3 regions of the Streptosporangium fragile genome follow, and region 3 is predicted to be linked to each of the others. Evidence: riboswitches for the same ligand, from Rfam matches in the RefSeq annotation. Region 3 holds a riboswitch; each other region holds the start of a gene.
The links. Region 3 has a riboswitch for S-adenosylmethionine ahead of ABD841_RS14985 (FAD/NAD(P)-binding protein). Riboswitches for the same ligand answer to the same signal wherever they lie in the genome.

Region 1: it holds a riboswitch for S-adenosylmethionine, as region 3 does, so the genes downstream of both, thrC (threonine synthase) here and ABD841_RS14985 (FAD/NAD(P)-binding protein) in region 3, are expected to answer to the same signal.
Region 2: it holds a riboswitch for S-adenosylmethionine, as region 3 does, so the genes downstream of both, ABD841_RS00800 (aminotransferase class V-fold PLP-dependent enzyme) here and ABD841_RS14985 (FAD/NAD(P)-binding protein) in region 3, are expected to answer to the same signal.

The regions. Positions count from the first base shown of each region.
Region 1 is NZ_BAAAVI010000126.1:6,941-13,189, reverse strand. Features, by position in the region: gene ABD841_RS39510 (cold-shock protein) at 388-588, opposite strand; gene ABD841_RS39505 (MoaD/ThiS family protein) at 991-1,266, opposite strand; gene thrC (threonine synthase) at 1,289-2,563, opposite strand; SAM riboswitch class I at 2,578-2,718, opposite strand; gene ABD841_RS39495 (GNAT family N-acetyltransferase) at 3,000-3,497, opposite strand; gene ABD841_RS39490 (RNA polymerase sigma factor) at 3,919-4,479, opposite strand; gene ABD841_RS39485 (alpha,alpha-trehalose-phosphate synthase (UDP-forming)) at 4,972-6,249, shown strand, end outside.
Region 2 is NZ_BAAAVI010000001.1:165,524-171,772, forward strand. Features, by position in the region: gene ABD841_RS00790 (acyltransferase family protein) at 1-100, opposite strand, end outside; gene ABD841_RS00795 (NADH-quinone oxidoreductase subunit D) at 155-1,351, opposite strand; gene ABD841_RS00800 (aminotransferase class V-fold PLP-dependent enzyme) at 1,369-2,712, opposite strand; SAM riboswitch class IV at 2,765-2,880, opposite strand; gene ABD841_RS00805 (TerC family protein) at 3,034-3,810, shown strand; gene ABD841_RS00810 (cytochrome P450) at 3,934-5,133, shown strand; gene ABD841_RS00815 (SAM-dependent methyltransferase) at 5,246-6,249, opposite strand, start outside.
Region 3 is NZ_BAAAVI010000019.1:32,974-39,222, reverse strand. Features, by position in the region: gene ABD841_RS14990 (MFS transporter) at 1-849, shown strand, start outside; gene ABD841_RS14985 (FAD/NAD(P)-binding protein) at 1,064-2,818, opposite strand; SAM riboswitch class IV at 3,083-3,194, opposite strand; gene ABD841_RS14980 (DUF402 domain-containing protein) at 3,248-3,751, shown strand; gene ABD841_RS14975 (TIGR04500 family putative peptide maturation system protein) at 3,797-4,858, opposite strand; gene ABD841_RS14970 (MvdC/MvdD family ATP grasp protein) at 4,861-5,850, opposite strand; gene ABD841_RS14965 (hypothetical protein) at 5,984-6,142, opposite strand.

The sequences.
Region 1 (6,249 bases), on a different contig from region 3:
AAGCTGGTTCATACCGCGCTCGAGACCGCGCCGGGCGTCCTCGTTAAACGAGATCATCTTGGCTGCCATACGGCTAGACCTCCCAAAGACAGGGTGGCTTGCACCGGACCGAGTCGACGCCCGCGACGGCATGTGGGCCCACGACTCCGTTCGGCAGGCCCCATCGCCTCGATCCAGGGTTGGCACTCTCGAACCGTGAGTGCCAACCATCTGTCTAGCACTCTACCCTGTCGAGTGCAAGCCGCGGTCCCGTGACCTGCGTCGGCCGGAAGCGGAGGCCCGGCCCACCCGCCAAGAGGGTGAACCGGGCCGGGCACGACGGCTCCAGCGGACTGCGCTGCCGCCGGATCCACCGAATCTTTCCGCCGAATTCACGGAACGGCTACGTCAGACCGCCCGGACGGATTCCGCCTGGGGGCCCTTCTGGCCTTGGGTGATCTCGAACTCGACCCGCTGGCCCTGTTCGAGCGAGCGGTAGCCGTCCATCAGGATTGCGGAGTAATGGACGAACACATCCTTACCACCGTCTACCGCGATGAAGCCGTAGCCCTTGTCCGCGTTGAACCATTTGACGGTGCCCTGCGCCACTTGCGACTCCTCTTACTGGGCTTGAGGACGACGCCCATTCCTCTCGCGAAGTCCTCAATCTCCGAGGCGGAGACATCGCCTACGTCGATCGTCCTCGACCATACCTGTGGGACGTGGTTGGGCAACAGAGTCAACCAACAAACTACCTCTTTACGGACCCATTTAGTGCGCGAGGAGAGTTTGACTATCACAATTAGTTAGTCAAAGATTACATTATTTTCCGCTGTCACAAATATGAGCTTACGTCTCAAAGCACGACACCCGCCCAGGCAGAGCCGGGCGGGTGTCGGGTGAGGTCGGATGGGTCGGGCGGGACGGGCGCCGGCGCGGGGGCCGCGGGAGTGGCCCCCTCCCGGAACGGAACCGGGACGGCACGGGGCGCGCGGGCGTCCGGCGCGCGGGTCAGCCTCCGGCGACCGCCGGGATGATGGAGACCTGCACGCCCGCGGGAGTGGCGGTGTCGAGGTTGTCGGCGAAGCGGACGTCCTCGTCACCGACGTAGACGTTCACGAAACGCCTGATCTTACCGGTGTCGTCGAGAATACGCGCCCCGATCCCCGGGAAGTCGGCGTCCAGCTTCTGGAGAACGTCACGAAGGGTCTCGCCCTCCGCGTTCACCTCGGCGGCGCCCCCGGTGTAAGTCCGGAGAATCGTCGGAATCCGTACAGAAACGCTCATAGTTCAATACCTTTCACGATTTTCAGGCGATAGCCGTACGGAATGCGTCAAGAGAAGGCCGAATGACGGCGGTGGGGCGCGCCTCGCCGGCCACCGCGTCGAGGGTCTTCAGGCCGTCGCCGGTGTTGAGGACCACGGTCTCCGCCTCGGGGTCCAGGACCCCGGAGGCGACCAGCTTGCGCAGGACGCCGACGGTGACACCGCCGGCGGTCTCGGCGAAGATGCCCTCGGTCCTGGCCAGCAGGCGGATCGCCTCGACGATCTCGGCGTCGGTGACGTCCTCGACCGCCCCGCCGGTGCGGCGGGCGATGTCCAGGACGTAGGGGCCGTCGGCCGGGTTGCCGATCGCCAGCGACTTGGCGATCGTGTCCGGCTTGACCGGGCGGATCACATCGTGGCCCGCCTTGTAGGCGGCCGAGACCGGGGAGCACCCCTCGGCCTGGGCCGCGAAGATCTTGTACGGCTTCTCCTCGACCAGGCCGAGGGCGATCAGCTCCTTGAAGCCCTTGTCGATCTTCGTGAGCTGGGAGCCGGAGGCGACCGGGACGATGACCTGGTCCGGGATGCGCCAGCCGAGCTGCTCGGCGATCTCGTACGCCAGGGTCTTGGAACCCTCGGCGTAGTAGGGCCGCAGGTTCACGTTGACGAAGCCCCAGCGGTCGCCCAGCTCGTCGCCGATCAGCTCCGAGCAGAAGCGGTTGACGTCGTCGTAGGTCCCCTCGATGCCGACGAGCTTGCCGCCGTACACCGAGGCCATGACGATCTTGGCCTCCTCCAGGTTCGCGGGGATGAACACGCACGCGTCCAGCCCGGCGCGGGCGGCGGCGGCGGTGACGGCACCCGCCAGGTTGCCGGTGGAGGAGCAGGAGAGGGTGTGGAAGCCGAAGTTGCGGGCCGCCTCGACGGCGATGGCCACCACGCGGTCCTTGAAGGAGTGCGTGGGGTTGCCGGAGTCGTCCTTGACGTGCAGCGAGCGGATGCCCAGCTCGCGGGCGAGGTTGTCGGCCCTGACCAGCTTGGTCCAGCCGGGGGCCATGTTCGGCTTGTCTGCCACGTCCGCCGGGACGGGCAGCAGGGCGCGGTAACGCCAGATGTTGGTCGGCCCCTCGGCGATCTGAGCCCGGGTCACGCGGCCGAACTCGTAGGCGATCTCAAGGGGCCCGAAACACTCGATACAGGCGAAGCTGGGGCCGAGGTCGTAGCGGGCACCACACTCGCGGCAGGACAGGGCGACGGCCGGTCCGAAGTCCTGAGCGGGAGCGAAAGCGGTGGTGTTCTCAGCGGTCACAAGCACCATGAAGCGAGGCCTTTCCCTCATCTTCGTCTGCGACCACCCTGGCCGCAGACCGGAATTGGCACCTGTCCCGGCCGACCTCGTCAGATCACGAGTCTTGAACCGGGAGGGTTGCCGGGGCTTCGCAGGGCCGGTCCCTCCACCCCTCTGGATGAGCAAATATTCAGTTTTGGACCTGACGGGCAGGTCTCCTGCACTCTACCCCGCCGCGCGGGGACCCTGACCACCCGTCTCACGATTCAAGACACAACGTGTTACCTGGCGGACAGATTGCCGTTGCGGCGGCGACTCCCGCCGCGGCCGAGTCGTCCATACGGACGAGCACGAGCCACGGCAGGAGAACACCGATGAACGAGCTACCTCATCAAGCTCGCCGCATCCACGACGAGAACCGGAGGAACACGGCGCCTCTCACACCAGTCGGTCAGCTCGCGGACCGTCACTCCGCCCGGGTGCGGACCCACCGTTCGACCGCGCCGTGCTCGGGATCCTCGATCCGGGCGTCGACGCTGAATCCGGCGTTGCGGAGCACCCCACCGGAAGCAGCGTCACCCGCCAGAGTGTGCGCGGTCACACGGGTGACCTCTCCGTGCTGGAAAGCGCGGGCGACGAGCGCGTCCGCGGCGGCGCCACCGAGGCCGCGGCGGCGGAACCCCGGCGCGATCTCGTAGCCGATTTCCACGGCGCCGTCGACGGGGGCGCCCTTGTAGCCCCCGGAACCGACCAGGTCACCGCTTGCGGAGTCGAGGAAGAAGTACATCCACCACTCGCCCTCGTCCGGTCGCTGACGCAACAGGTCCAGAGTGAACGAGATGGCCTGCGGGAACTCGGGCCAGCCCTCGGGCAGCGAGGTGCCGAGAAGCTCGGCGAGCTCACCGGGATCGCGGACGTACGCCTCGAGATGAGTCGCCGTCGCGGGAAGGAGACGAACAGACATGTGAACTCCTCGTTCGAGGTCAGAGCCGCGACAGGTAGTTCACGTGTCGACGAAACAACAACAGGAGAATGCCGCGGCTGAATGCGGAAACCACACGCCGGTACGGCGTGTGGGGTAGTCCCGGAAGGGCTACGGCTCTCCTGATGAGGTTTCGTCAGTGGTACCCGATTGGTACCGCGGCCAAGGGTAACAGGCGGGCAGCGCCGCGCACGCCCGAAATACGGGAGCTGAGCCGAGCGGCGAAGCCGCCGCCCGGGGTCGGCGGTTTGCGGAACATCGGCCCGAAGAGTGGCGCCGAGCCCTGTTGCGGAGACGCGCACCACCCGCCGGACGCCGTGGGCCGGACGGAGACCTCACACGTCGGCATGCCCCGCGGGTACGACCGGGAACCCGTGGCGCGGCCGGAACACCGCGGGCGGGGTCAGAACAGCCCGTAGGCGTCGCCCAGCGCCCCCTGCACGTACTTGCGCGCCTGGTGGATGCGGGACTTGGCGGTGCCCAGGGGGATGCCCAGCTGCTCGGCCACCTCGCTGTAGTCGAGCTGGCAGATGTCGCGCAGCACCAGCGCCTGGGCCAGTTCGGGCTTGTCGGCCTCCAGCGCCTCCATCGCGTCGAGCAGGTCCAGCCGGGAACCGGCGATCACGCTCACCCGGGCGACGTCGGGGCGCTGCAGCGGCAGCTCGTCCGAGCTCTGCTCGGCGGCGCGCCGCTTCAGCGAGCGGTAGGTGGTCCTGGCGCAGTTGGCCGTCACGATGTGCAGCCAGGTGCTGAACCGGGCACGCCCCTCGAAACGGCTGATATTGCGCGCCACTGCCAGGAGGGTGTCCTGGCAGGCCTCCTCGGCGTCCTGCCGGTAGGGGAGGATCCGGTGACAGTGGCGGAAAACGTCGGGCTCGATCCGCTTCAACAGTTCGCCGAGCGCGCGGTGGTCGCCTTGGGCGGCCGCGCGGCCCAGGTCCTCGGTCGTCTCGTCCAGCGCCATTGCGAGCCCCCATCAGCGGTCACGGTCGCAGGACATCCTACGGTCGGGGGACGCGGTTGCCGACCTGTCGCCAGGTGCCGGAAATGATACGGAACCCGTAGATGCTCATCGGGCCGCTGACAAGAGCTGACGTGACCCGATGAACGCCGTTCTTCCTGTCCGGAAGAACAGGGCATCCCGGCGGGGTCCCGGTTAATCTTCAGGGCAAGCGTGTCTCTTAGGCTGGGGGATTGATTGACCTCCTCCCCACGACTGAAGCCGCGGGATTCCGGTCCTCACGGGTCGGGTTCCCGCTTCACCGGCGATCGCCCCCCGGGACGAACCCAGGCGGGGTCCGACATAGCCTGCACAGGCACCACATCCCACCGGCCCGGCGGTAGGCCCGGCAGCTTGGCTCTCCCTACCGGACGATCGGTACCGTCCAAACACGGTGTGTCACCGTCACGCGTTTCCCCCTGGGGCTGAAGCCCAAGTCCACGCTGGAGGAATCCGATGAACGCGATCCTGGTCGCCTCCAACCGCGGCCCCGTCTCCTTCACCCTCTCCGAGGAAGGGGCCCTGTCCATGCGCAGGGGCGGGGGCGGCCTGGTCTCAGGTCTGTCCGAGGTGGCCAAGGACCTCAACATGCTCTGGGTCTGCGCGGCGCTGTCCGACGGTGACCGCAGCGCCGTGCGGCAGGCGCCCGGCGGCCGGCTCGACCACGCGGGTTACGACACCGGGGCGCTGCGGATGCTCGACATCCCCCCGGCGACCTTCCACCGCGCCTACAACGCGGTCGCCAACTCCACCCTGTGGTTCGTCAACCACCTGCTGTACGACACCCCCAACCGGCCGCACTTCGACGCCAGGTTCCGCCGGGAGTGGGAGTCGTACCGGACGTACAACGAGGCGTTCGCGATGGCGCTGGCCGAGGAGGCCGCGCACGGGGCGCGGGTGTTGGTGCAGGACTACCACCTGAGCCTCGCCCCGACCATGCTCAGGGGCGAACGGCCGGACGTACGGATCGCCCATTTCTCGCACACCCCGTGGGCCCCGCCCGAATACTTCAGCCTGCTCCCCGACGACGTCGGGACCGAGCTTCTGGAAGGCATCCTGGGCGCCGACCACGCGGGCTTCCTGACCGCCCGCTGGGGCGGGGCGTTCATGGACTGCTGCGAGACGCTGCTCGGCGCCCGGGTCGACCGCGGCGAGCGCACGGTCACGTACGCCGGCCGGACCACCCGGATCGGCGTGCACAGCCTGGGCGTCGACGGCAAGGCGCTGTGGGCGCGGGCCTCGGAACCCGACGTCGAGTCGCACATGGCCGCGCTCCGCGACCAGGTGGGCGACCGCAGGCTGATCGTGCGGATCGACAGGACCGAGCTCTCCAAGAACATCGTCCGAGGCCTGACCGCCTACCGGGAGTTCCTCGCGACCCACCCGGAATGGCACGGCCGGGTGACCCACCTGGCCTTCGCCTACCCGTCCCGGCACGACCTGCCCGAATACCGCGAGTACACCGCGGCCGTGCAGCGCTGCGCCCAGGAGATCGAGGACGAGTACGCCACCGAAGACTGGGATCCGCTGATCCTCAACGTCAACGACGACTACCCGCGCTCGCTGGCCGCCTACCGGCTGGCCGACGTGCTGCTGGTCAACCCGATCCGCGACGGCATGAACCTGGTGGCCAAGGAGGGGCCCATCCTGTCGCCCACCAGCGTGCTGGTGCTGTCGCGAGAGGCGGGCGCGGCGGCCGAGCTGGGCGAGCACGCGCTGACGGTCAACCCCTAC
Region 2 (6,249 bases), on a different contig from region 3:
CCACGACGAGCAGGCTGAACGCCCGGAGCCAGTCGACGTACTTGTCGCGCCGCGGTCCGGAGGCCGCCGGGGGCGCCGCCGTGCCGCCGTCTTCGATCATGCGGTCGTACCGTGCCTCACTGCTCGGGTCTCTGCCTGGCGACGCCGCCCTCGGTTACTTGTCGATGTCGCCCACGACGAAGAACATCGAGCCGAGGATGGCGATCATGTCGGAGACCAGGTGACCGGGGAGCATCTCGCGCAGCACCTGGACGTTGTTGAAGGAGGCCGAGCGGAGCTTCAGCCGCCACGGCGTCTTCTCCCCGCGCGAGACCAGGTAGTAGCCGTTGAGGCCCAGCGGGTTCTCCGTCCAGGCGTAGGTGTGGCCCTCCGGGACCTTCAGCACCTTGGGCAGACGCTGGTTGATCGGCCCCTGGGGCAGCTCGCGGAGCCGCTCCACGCAGGCGTCGGCCAGGTCCAGGGAGACCTTGAGCTGCTCCAGCAGCACCTGGAAACGGGCCAGGCAGTCTCCGGCCGACCGGGTGACGACCTTCACCGGCAGCTCGCCGTAGGCCAGGTAGGGCTCGTCCCTGCGCAGGTCCACGTCGACGCCCGAGGCGCGGGCGATCGGGCCGCTCACGCCGTACTGCAGGATCGTCTCGCGGTGCAGGACGCCCACGCCGCGCGTGCGGGCGAGGAAGATCTCGTTGCCGGAGATCAGGTTCTCGATGTCGGGCAGCCGGCGCCGCACGTCGGCCACCGCCCGGGAGACCCGGCTCAGCCACCCCTCGGGCAGCTCCTCCTTCAGGCCGCCGACCCGGTTGAACATGTAGTGCATGCGCCCGCCGGAGATCTCCTCCATCACCCCCTGGAGGGTCTCGCGTTCCCGGAAGGCGTAGAAGATCGAGGTGATCGCGCCGAGCTCCAGGGGATAGGAGCCGAGGAACATCAGGTGGCTGAGCGCCCGGTTGAGCTCGGCCATCAGCGTGCGCGTCCAGACGGCCCTGACCGGGACCTCCATGCCGAGCATGCGTTCCACCGCCAGCACGACGCCCAGCTCGTTGGCGAACGCCGACAGCCAGTCGTGCCGGTTGGCCAGGACGATGATCTGCCGGTAGTCCCGGACCTCGAACAGCTTCTCCGCGCCGCGGTGCATGTAGCCCACGACCGGCTCGGCCGCGCTGATCCGCTCACCGTCCAGGGTGAGGCGCAGGCGCAGCACGCCGTGCGTGGACGGGTGCTGCGGCCCGATGTTGAGGACCATGTCCTCGGTGGCGAGCTCCTTGCCGTGCGTTTCCTGCACGGCGCCGGCTCCCGCCCCGATTCCCACGTCCAGGCTCCGGGACACGCCCTCGGCACGAGGCTCAGTCATAGCCCCATGCTGTCACGTCAGGCGCGCGAGACAAGATCCCGCAGGGCGGCGACGAGGCGGTCGACGTGCTCCGAGGTGGTGCCGATGCCGATGGAGGCGCGGACGGCGGAGGCGGTGACGTCGTCGCAGCCGCCGTCCTTGGCGCCGAGGAGGTGGCGGACGAAGGGGTGGGCGCAGAACTTGCCGTCGCGGACGCCGATGCCGTGGTCGGCGGAGAGCGTCTCGGCGACCTCGCGGGCGGTGAATCCCGCCACGACGAAGGAGACGATGCCGACGCGGGGGTGGTCCGGGCCCCACAGGGACAGCTCCTGGACGCCCGGGACGGTGGCCAGGCCCGCGCGCAGGCGGCCGAGGAGACGCTCCTCCTCGCGGACCAGCGCGTTCCACCCGGTGGCGCTCAGGGCGTCGCAGGCGGCGGCCAGCGCGACGGCGCCCAGGACGTTCGGGGTGCCGGCCTCGTGGCGGGCCTCGGGGTCGTCGTGCCAGTCGGTCTCGCCGTCGTTCACGGCCCGGACCGCGCCGCCGCCCCTGAGGTACGGCTCCGCCTCCGCCAGCCAGTCGGCGCGGCCGACCAGCGCGCCGGTGCCGAACGGGGCGTAGAGCTTGTGGCCGGAGAAGACCACGTAGTCGAGGTCGAGCGCGGTCAGGTTGAGGGGCCGGTGCGGGACGAGCTGGGCGGCGTCGACGAGGATGCGGGCGCCGTGGCGGTGGGCGATGTGGGCCAGCGCGGCGATCGGCCACAGCTCGCCGGTGACGTTGGAGGCGGCGGTCACCACCAGCAGCTTGGAGCCGTCGATCGCGGCCAGGGCCTCGTCGGCGGCGCGCACGGCCTCGCCGGGGAAGGCCGGGGGCGCCAGCCGCACCGCGTCACCCCAGGGCAGGAGCGAGGCGTGGTGCTCGGTGTCGAAGACCACGGCGGTGGTCCCCTCGGGCAGGCTGCGGGCCAGCAGGTTGGTCGCGTCGGTGGTGTTGCGGGTGAAGATCACCGAGTCGTCGGGGCGGGCCCCGACGAAGGCGCGGACGGTGTGCCGGGCCTGCTCGTAGCGGGCCGTGGTGAGCTGGGACGCGTACCCGGCGCCGCGGTGGACGCTGGAGTAGGCCGGGAGCGCGGCGGCGACGGCGGCGCTCACCGGCTCCAGACAGGGGGCGCTGGCGGCGTAGTCGAGGTTGGCGTAGCGGACGAGCCTGCCGCCCCTGACCGGGACCTCCAGGTCCGAGCCGAGCACCGCGGGGATCGGCCGGTCGCCGGACGGGCGGGTCGCGGGGACGGCCGGGACCGCGGAGGCGTCCGGAGCCGCGGGAACGCCCGGGGCGGCGGCGTCGGCGGCGGTGGCAGCGGTGAGGATCGTCAGTGTGGACACGCCGGGGCTCCTTCGAGGTCGTCGGACCCCAAGCCGTGGCGTTGGTGCGTGGAGCCCGCGCTTGCCCGGCACACCTCGTGCCGGACCAGGTCTTCACCCGGGGCACCCCGCCGCGGACGCGAGGGTTGCCGGCCAGCGAGCCGGGGCTTGTCACTGGCACTCATGACCTACGCCGGAACTATAACCGACTCCCCGCCGCATCTCGCAAGCCCGAAATGTGACCAGACCGGTATCCGGGCAGGAACTCAGAGCGCTCGCCAGTCGTCCAGGCAGTCAATGGTGAGAGCCGGTTGAGGCCGACAACCGACGGAGGAGGCGTAAATGGACTGGGTGACCAACCCGGAGATATGGATAGGGTTCTTCACCCTTGTCGCTCTGGAGATCGTTCTGGGGATCGACAACATCATCTTCATCTCGATCCTGGTGGGGAAGCTCCCCGAAGAACAGCGTGACAGGGCGCGCAAGCTCGGTCTTCTCGTCGCCCTGCTGAGCCGGCTGGCCCTGCTGCTGGCGCTGTCGTGGGTGGTGCGGCTCACGAACCCGCTCTTCGAGGTCTTCGGGCAGGGGATATCCGGGCGCGACCTGATCCTGATATTCGGCGGCCTGTTCCTGCTGGGCAAGAGCGTCTACGAGATGCACGACAGCCTGGAGGGCAAGTCCGGCCATGCGGGCGGCAAGGTGGCCGCCTCCTTCACCGCCGTGATCGTCCAGATCATGATCCTCGACATCATCTTCTCGCTCGACTCGGTGATCACCGCGGTGGGCATGGTCGACGAGCTCGCCGTCATGATCGCCGCCGTCATCGTCTCCGTCGTCGTGATGCTGGTCGCGTCCGGGCCGATCAGCCGCTTCGTGGACCGGCACCCGAGCATCAAGATGCTTGCCCTGTCCTTCCTGGTGCTGATCGGCGTCGTGCTGATCGCCGAGGGCCTTGAGCAGCACATCTCCAAGGGCTACATCTACTTCGCGATGGCGTTCTCGCTCGTCGTGGAGTTGCTCAACATCCGGATGCGCGGCAAGGCGGGCAGGGAGGAGCCGGTCGAGCTGCACCGTCGCTACCAGGCCGAGGGGCAGACGGGCGAACAGGCCGGCTCCTAGACACCTCCCCGGGTCTCCCGGTCCCCTGCTTCCGGACGGGGTCGGCCGGACCGGCTCCCCGGCGGGACTCTCGGGGGTGGCCGGTGGATGGGAGACCTTTGAGGTGGGGATTACGATGCTTAAGTGCACTTTGATCCTTGGAGTCCGGAGTTCATCGCCCATCCGTACGACGTCTACGACGAACTGAGGCGGGAGCGGCCGGTCAGCTTCTTCGAGCCGACCGGCCAATGGCTGATCGCCCGGCACGCCGACGTCAACGCGTTGCTGCGCGACCGCAGGCTCGGCCGGTCCTACCTGCACGTGGCCACCCACCAGGAGTTCGGCAGGCCGGACGATCCCGAGTTCCAGGACCCGTTCTGGCGGGTGATCAGGGCGGGCATGCTCGACGTCGAGCCGCCCGTCCACACCCGCCTGCGTCGGCTGGTCTCCAAGGCGTTCACTCCGCGCATGGTCGAGGCGCTCCGCCCCAAGGTCGCCCGGATCGCCGGCGAGCTCGTGGACGCGTTCGTCGAGCGGGGCGGGGGAGACCTGATCGCGGAGGTCGCCGAGCCGCTCCCGGTGACCGTGATCGCCGAGATGCTCGGCGTTCCCGAGGCCGACCGCCACCTGCTCCGGCCGTGGTCCGCCGACATCTGCGGCATGTACGAGCTCAACCCCTCCGTCGAGGCCCAGCACACCGCGGTGCGCGCCGCCCAGGAGTTCTCGGACTACCTGGTCGGGCTGGCCCGCGCCCGCCGCGCCGACCCCGGCGACGATCTCATCAGCGCGCTCGCCCTGGTCGCCGACGAGGGCGACCAGCTCACCGAGGAGGAACTGGTCGGCACCTGCGTGCTCCTGCTCAACGCCGGGCACGAGGCCACCGTCAACGTCACCGGCAACGGCTGGTGGTCGCTGTTCCGCAACCCGGCCGAGCTGGAGCGACTCCGCGCGGACCACGGTCTGCTGCCCACGGCGATCGAGGAGCTGATGCGCTGGGACACGCCGCTGCAGATGTTCGAGCGCTGGGTGCTGGAGGACATCTCGGTGGGTGGGGTGGACATCCCGCGCGGTACGGAGGTGGCGCTGCTGTTCGGCTCCGCCAACCGCGACCCCGAGGTCTTCGCCGACCCCGACCGCCTCGACGTGAGCCGGGCCGAGAACCCGCACATCTCCTTCGGCGCCGGCATCCACTTCTGCCTGGGCGCCCCGCTGGCCCGGATCGAACTGGCCGAGTCGTTCGGCGCTCTGCTGCGCAAGGCGCCGACGATGGAACTCGTCGCCGAACCGTCCTGGGGCCCGGGTTACATCATCCGCGGGTTGCGCTCCCTCCAGGTGACCACCTGACCCCCTGACCGCCTGCCGTACCGCCGACGTGCCGGGACGGCCCGGCCGGCGCCCCGCGGGCACCGCTGTCCACCCGCCGCCCGGCGGTCGTCCGGCGGGGCCGGGCGCCGGGTCAGGCGCGGCTCTGCGCCAGCCAGCCGAACCCGCCGAACCCCTCGGCGGCGATCAGCTCCGCCTCCTCGGAGGCCCTGGCCAGGGCCTGCAGGTAACCACGGGGGTCGTCGCGGGCATGCTCGACGGACGGGCGGCGCCCGGTGACGCCCAGCGCGCGCAGGGCCTCGCGCTGGGTGGTCAGTGCCGTCGTGGCGGCCCCCGCCCGCCTCCCGGCGTCCGCGCAGGCGTCCAGCGCCACGTGAGCGGTGATGTCGCACGAGCCGTCGGGCACCGGCGCGACCGTCGCGCCGTCGCGGTACCCGGCCAGCGTGCCGTAGGGCGGGCGGTCGTCGCGGGAGTGGGCGTAGTCGATCGCGATCGCCCGGCCCCGCGCGAGCCGGGCGATCACCGCAGCCCAGGCTTCGTCGCGCGGCCTGCCGATCTCGGCCCGTTCGCCCGCGGTCCGCATCGGCCACCAGCGGCCCAGCCACGCCAGGTCCTCCTCGGTGGGCCTGCCGCCCAGCCGCTCCTCGCCGTCGGCGAGGTTGACCTGGACCAGCCGGGGCCCGTCGGCCGTCTGCTCGACGACGTCGACGGGGACGTTGTCCAGCCACTCGTTGGCGATCACCAGGCCGTGGATCGCGTCCGGCACGAGCCGCGCCCAGACGATCTCCTCGGGCAGCCGCGACGGCCGGGGAGCCAGGTCGACCGCGGTCACCCGGAGTCTCGACCGCAGTCCGGGCGGGGCGGCGGCCAGCACGCCGGAGGCCAGCCTGCCCTCACCGGCGCCGACGTCGACGAGGTCGAGCACGGCGGGACGGCCCAGGGCCTCGTCCACCGCCGTGAGCTCGCGCAGCACGGCCTCGGCGAAGACGGGGGAGGCCCCGACCGAGGTGCGGAAATGCCCGGAGGGGCGCTCTCGAAGGTAGAAACCGCTCTCGCCGTAGAGTGCCTGCTCCATCGCGGCACGCCAGGTGAGCCACACGTCCGCCGACGTCACCCGCCGTGGAGAGGGGACGAGAT
Region 3 (6,249 bases):
CTCATGGCGATCGCCCAGCGCGGGTCCATGCTGCTCGGCCCGGGCATCGCGACCGCCGTGGCGCTGACCGCCGGACCGGGGTGGGCGCTGCTGCTGGACGCCGCGACGTTCGCGATCAGCGCCGTGCTGCTGGGGCGGCTCCGGCTCGCGCCGATCCCGGCCGCGCCGCACGAACGGTTCGCCGCGCAGCTCGCCGAGGGCTGGTCGGAGCTGCGCCGCCACCGGTGGTACTGGACGAACCTGATCGGCCACGCCCTGTGGAACCTGGGCCGCTGCGCGCTGGTCACGATCGGCCCGGTGATCGCCGTCGGGAGCCTCGGCGGCGAGCTGGCCTGGGGGACGATCGTGCAGGGCGGCACGATCGGTGCCCTGTGCGGGGCGCTCCTGGCTCTGCGGTCCAGGTCGCGCAGGCCCCTCGTCGCGGCCAACCTGGCCTTGGCGCTCGGCGCGCTGCCGCTGGCCCTGCTCGCCGCCGGGGCGTCCGCACCGGTCGTCGCGGTGGCGTACGGGATGATGACCGGCGGCCTGGCGTTCATGGCGCCGCTGTGGGAGACCGCGGTGCAGGAGCACATCCCGGCCGAGGCGATCTCCCGGGTGTCCGCCTACGACTGGATGCTCTCCCTCGGGCTGATGCCCTTCGGCATGGCCCTGGCCGGGCCGCTGGCCACCGTGGTGGGCACGGGCGCCACCCTGTACGGCGCGGCGGCGGTGATCGCGGTCTCCTGCCTGGGGGTTCTGCTCCTGCCCGATGTCCGCAGCCTCGGCCGGTCCCCGGTGGACGCCCCGGCCCCCTCCCCGGCGGACGCCCCCGACCGGCATCCGGTGACGGAGCCGGTCGAGCCCCGCTGAAGGGTGACACCCGGCGGCGGCCAGCCCCCGCCGCCGGGTGGGTACGAGGGCGCTCACGTCCCGGTCCGGGTGTCGCAAGCGCTGTGGGGAGTGCCGGAGACCGGCTCAAGGGTGAGGTGATCCAGGTGACGCCGGTGCCGTGGGGATCTGGCCGGCGGGCGCGTGGAGCGGGAGCGGCGGCTTCGTTCTCCTTCCAGCGGGTGTTCCGGGTGGGTCAGGCGACGTGGTGGAGGCGGGCGCCGACGGCCTCGGACAGCACGATCCGGGCAAGGGCGTCGGCATGGCGGAAGAGCGGGGCGTTGAGACCGGGCCGGGCGAAGCCGCCGGTGGCCCAGCCGCCCACGGCCCAGGGGCCGAAGGCGAACCTGCGGGGGTGGGGGGCGCCGGTCCGGTCGAGCACGCGACGGTCGGCCGGACGCACCCGGAGCAGGCCGAACTCCTCGTCGGCCTCGCCCCGCCCGTGGAGCGCGGTGATCAGCGGGTCGACGGCCCTGCTCACGCTGGGCGCGGGCAGCCGGGCCTCGATCAGCGTCCCGGCTCGGACGCCGCCGGGCGCGCTGGCGCTCTGCGCCCACCAGTGCCCGTCGTGGTGCTCGACCCGCAGGTCGGCGCCGAGGAAGGTGATCACCCCGGCCCTGGCCAGGGCACGCAGCTCTTCCAGGCGGGGACCGGGCGGGCCGCTGGCGATGGAGCTGAAGAAGCCGTGGAACCAGGGGTCGGAGATGCCCAGCTCGGCCAGGACGCCGTAGACGGAGAGCAGCCCGAGGATCATGGCGTGGTCGGCGCTGTGTTCCGGGTCGGAGCGCCGGGCCAGGTCGACCGAGAGGTAGCCGTGCATCCACTTCTGCAGCCCGGCCGCGTCGCCGAACCGGATGCCCTCCAGCGGCCGGTCCAGCCGGTCGAAGTCCAGCCGGTCCAGGTGGCGGGGAACGGCCGCGCGGATCAGCTTGCGCATCCCGGCGCTGCGCCATTCCTCGGCGGCGAAGGCCTCCTCGAACTCCGGCCAGGTGAGGCGGGACCGCTTGGGGTGGGCGGTGATCAGCTCGTGGTAGTAGGCGAAGGCCAGCTCCTTGGCGACCAGCGGCCAGACGTCCCTGCGGAAGTGCCACGGCCCCTCGCCCAGTGCCTCGGCGGTGAGGAAGCGGGGCACCGGCGGGCGGATCCCTTCGACGGGGTAGCCGGTCTTGGCGTGGTACGGCACGCCGCGGCGCGATCCGACGTGGAGCAGCGGCTCCCGCCCGCTGGGCAGGTAGACCAGCTCGCCGTCGTACTCGCGGGTGAAGCGCCCGCCCCGGCCGGAGGTGAGCAGCACCATCAGGTCGACGAAGGCCAGCCCCATGCCGCGTACGATCACCGGTTCGCCGCCGGGGATCCCGTCCAGGTCGAGGTCGGCCGTGTAGCCGGTGGGCAGGTAGCGCAGCCCGCTGCGCGCGGCCTGGACGGCCAGGGCGCTCTCCTCCCGGGTCGGGGTCACGTCGCCGTGCCCCTGGGTCAGGATCACCGCGTCGGCCTCGATGGTCCGGCCGTCCTCCAGCCGGACCGCCTGGCCGCCGGGGATGTCGGCCAGGTCGAGCGCGCGGGTGGCGTGCAGGTGCACCCGGACCCCGCGGGGAGCCGTCCGCACCGCGTGCTGGAAGACGTGCGACAGGTACTCGTTGTGGACCGGCCGGGGGGCGAACCTGCCGGGGTCGCCGCCGAGCCACTGGGCCAGCGACGGCCCGGGCCGGATCGGCCCCTCGCAGCGGACCGACTCGTCGGTGAAGAGCGTCACGTCGGCGGCCGCGGAGTTCATCCAGAGCAGATCGGGCTGGTCCCGGCGCCAGACCCGGCCGCCGCCCGGGGGGTGCGGGTCGACGACGTGGATGTCCAGCGACGGCCAGCCGAGCAGGTCGGGCGCGTTGGCGCAGATCCGCTCCACCAGGCAGGTGCCCGTCGGTCCGGCGCCGACGACGGCGATCGAGGCGGTCATGCGGCGGCTCTGCGGTAGGGCTCGTCACGGTGGAAACGGTGGAACTCACCCCAGTGGGGCTCGCCCCGGTGGGACTCGCCACAATGGAGCTCGCCCCGACGGGACTGACCACGGTAGGGCTCACCCCGGTGGAACTCGCCCCGGTGGGACTCACCGCGGCAGGACTCGTTCCGGCCGGCGCGGCGCGGCGCGGCGGGACTCGCGTGGTGCAGTGTGATCTCCGACATGTGGTGCTCCCGTGCATGCCTCGGTGACCCCGCGAGGGGTCCGCGCTTGCGGCACGCCCACCGTGCCGCCAGGTCTCCCCCGGGGCACCCCGCCGCGGTGCGAGGGTTGCCGGTCAGCCAGCCGGGGCTTCACACTGACGCTCTTAACCTATTTAGAAGGTAGGAAATACATAGATCTCTGTCAAGCCTTATCGTCGTGGACATGTCACACGAGATCGTGAGAGTGGTCTACCGCAAGTACGACGGATCCCTCCACTGGCACCACCGCGCCCTGCTCCTCGGGGAGGACGAGCACGGCGTCTGGACCGGCTGCGTGGCCGGTTCCAGCGGCCACAAGGGGGACGGGCCCGCGGTCGTCTGGCCCTACGCGTTCGTGATCCTTTTCCCCCGCGACGGCTGGTGGACGGCGACCTTCAACGCCGCTCCGAACAAGGCCGAGATCTACTGCGACATCTCCACCGTGCCGCGGTGGAGCGCCGGCGAGGTCACCATGGTCGACCTGGATCTCGACGTGATCCGCATGCGCAGGGACGGCCGGGTCTTCCTGGACGACGAGGACGAGTTCGAGGAGCACCAGATCCGGTACGCCTACCCGCCCGACGTCATCGAGAACGCCCGTGCCACCGCCGACCGGCTGCTGGAGGCCGTCAAGGACGGCACCGCCCCCTTCGGAGCCGCCCCCCGCTGGCTCACTCTGGTCACCTGAGCCCGCCCGCCGTCCGGCGAAGCCCGGGTCCGGCCCCCGGCGCCCCTATCGGGCGCCGGGGGCGTTCCCCAGTGCCGCGTTGAGAGCCTCGGTACGGGTCGCCGTTCCCCAGAACCACTCGATGACGGCCTCCCGACGCCGGTCGGCCAGCCACTCGTCGAAAAGCCGCTCCTCGATCAGAGCGCGGGTGGCGTCGTCGAGGACCGCCGGCCGGACCTGAAGCACGCGCACGACGGCGAAGCCGTCCTCGAGAGGGAAGGGACCGAGCACGTCCCCCTCCGCGGCCGCCACGGCGGGAAGGTCGCGGCGGCGCACCCCTTCCATCCGGCAGACCGCCGCGTCGGCGAGCACCTCCCCCCTGGCCAGAGCCACGGGGTCCGCGGCATCACGCAGCCGCGGGAGCGCGTCCCGCGCGGCTTCCGCTTCGGCGTACTGCAACCGCAGGACGTGCAGCCTGTCGAACTCGTCGCGGCAGGCGTCGAAGGCGGCTTCCACGCGCCCGGCCACGATCCGCCGGCGCAGACGCCTCGCCGCGGCCTGCTCGGTGACCAGTTCCTCCAGAGCGGCGAGACCGAGCCCGCGCTGCGCCATCCATTCCCGGGTGGCCCGTACAGTGAGCAGGCCCCGCGCGCGGCGGAAGGCGTCCGTCGCCTCCTGGAGCTCCTCGTCCGTGAGAGCCACCGGCCAGCCGGAGGTCTCCTCCTCCACCAGCTGGGCGTTGACCAGCCTTTCGGCCAGCCGGGCGTCCTCCCATAGCACGTCCAGGATGGAGATCACCCGCTCCATTTTCAGGTCGATCCCGTTGACCCGGACGACGACCTGGTCCCCCGACGGCTGGCTGCCGCGCAGCGGCCAGGGGAGAACCGCGCCGGAGGCGAGGGCCAGCGAGACCGTGCCGTCGGCCGTCTTGATCAGCAGATCGTAGTGGCAGGACCCGTCGGCGGCCTCGCGTCGCCACACCAGCCTCATCGGCACATCCGGGTACCGGTCGTGGACGGCGGCCAAGTGTTCCCTGGCCTCGCGGGGCTGGAGGCCGGCCGCGTCCCGGAGGTGGGCGAGGGCATCGGCGAACAGGGCGTCGGGGAGCCGATCGGACGGGACGAGCATGGTCAGGCTCCTTCAAGGAGGATGTCGCGGACGGCCTCGCTGATCGGCAGGCCGGTGAGGTGCTCGATCCACAGCCACTGGCCGTTGGGGTTGATCTCCAGGAAGACGTAGCGGCCGTCGGGGGTGACGATCAGGTCCATCGCGCCGTACCGCAGCCCCAGACGGTCCGTCAGCGCCAGGCAGCGAGCGGCGACCTCGTCGGGCAGACGGTGGATCCGGTGCGGGGTGACGTGCGTGTCGTACCGCCTCCAGTCGAGTCGGGCGCGGTTCGAGACCTGGGAGTGGATCTCCGCGGCGAAGATCTGCCGGCCCACGACGGTGACGCGCAGCTCGACCCGCTTGGGTATCTGCTCCTGCACGATGACGGGGCAGAACCGCAGCGCGTCCGTGTGGGCCAGGTCGCGGGCGGTGACCGGCTCGCAGGCCCGGCTCACCGTGATCCCGCCTCCGACGCCCTCCACCCACGGGATGTCCAGCGGTTTGGTGACGATGCGGCCGTCGTGACGGTCGTGGAAGTCGAGGAACGCCTCCTCGCTCGTGGTGATCACGGTTTCCGGGATCCGGAAGCCGAGCTCGGCGGCGAGGGCGAGCTGGTAGGGCTTGTGCCCGGCCCTCCGGAAGGTCGACTCGCGCGCCGGAAGCTGCGGGCAGCGCAGATGCTCCCACAGGCCGGCCAGGAGGCTGTGGCACTCCTTGACGGTGTATCGGGCGATCGCCTCGTCGGTGAGGGCGGGGTCCGGGACGATGGGCGTCGGCCGGCGCCACCACAGGGCCGTGAGGGCGTCCAGGTCGAGGATCTCGCCGTTGGTGTGCAGGCGTCGGCGGACCGCGCCGTCCACGTAGCGCAGGTCCACCCGTGAGGTGCTCTGGAAGTGCTCGGGACTGAACACGGTGACCCGTGCCCCGCGTTCGGAGAGAAGCTCGCAGACACGCGCGGCGTGCGCGTCATCCTTGAGGTCGTACGTGAGAACGAGGACGTGGGGGGAGGGCAACGGGATTCCTTCGTCGCAGGTTCCGGGATGCCGGGTGCGGGAGCACCAGCCGGGCGCGGGAGCCCAACCGGATACGGGAGCCCCGGCCGGGCGTGGAAGTCCCGGCCGGGTGCTCCCGCACCGGTGGGCGGCCTCAGAAGGTCCAGATGACTCCGTCGACCTTGCAGACGCCGCCGATGGAGGTGCCGTAGGGTTCCACCCCGGCGCCGCTGATGCCGAGGAGCCGGGCCTCGTCCAGCTCCTCCCCGTCGGGGGCGATGTCGGCGAGAACGGTACGGGAAACGTCGCTCATGGTGAGCCTTCCTTCTCGGGATCTCGGTTGTCCCCGGACCACCATGCGGCGAGGCGTTTGCATCCCGATTGGAGCTTTCGCACGTGGCGGATCACCAGGGCGAACCG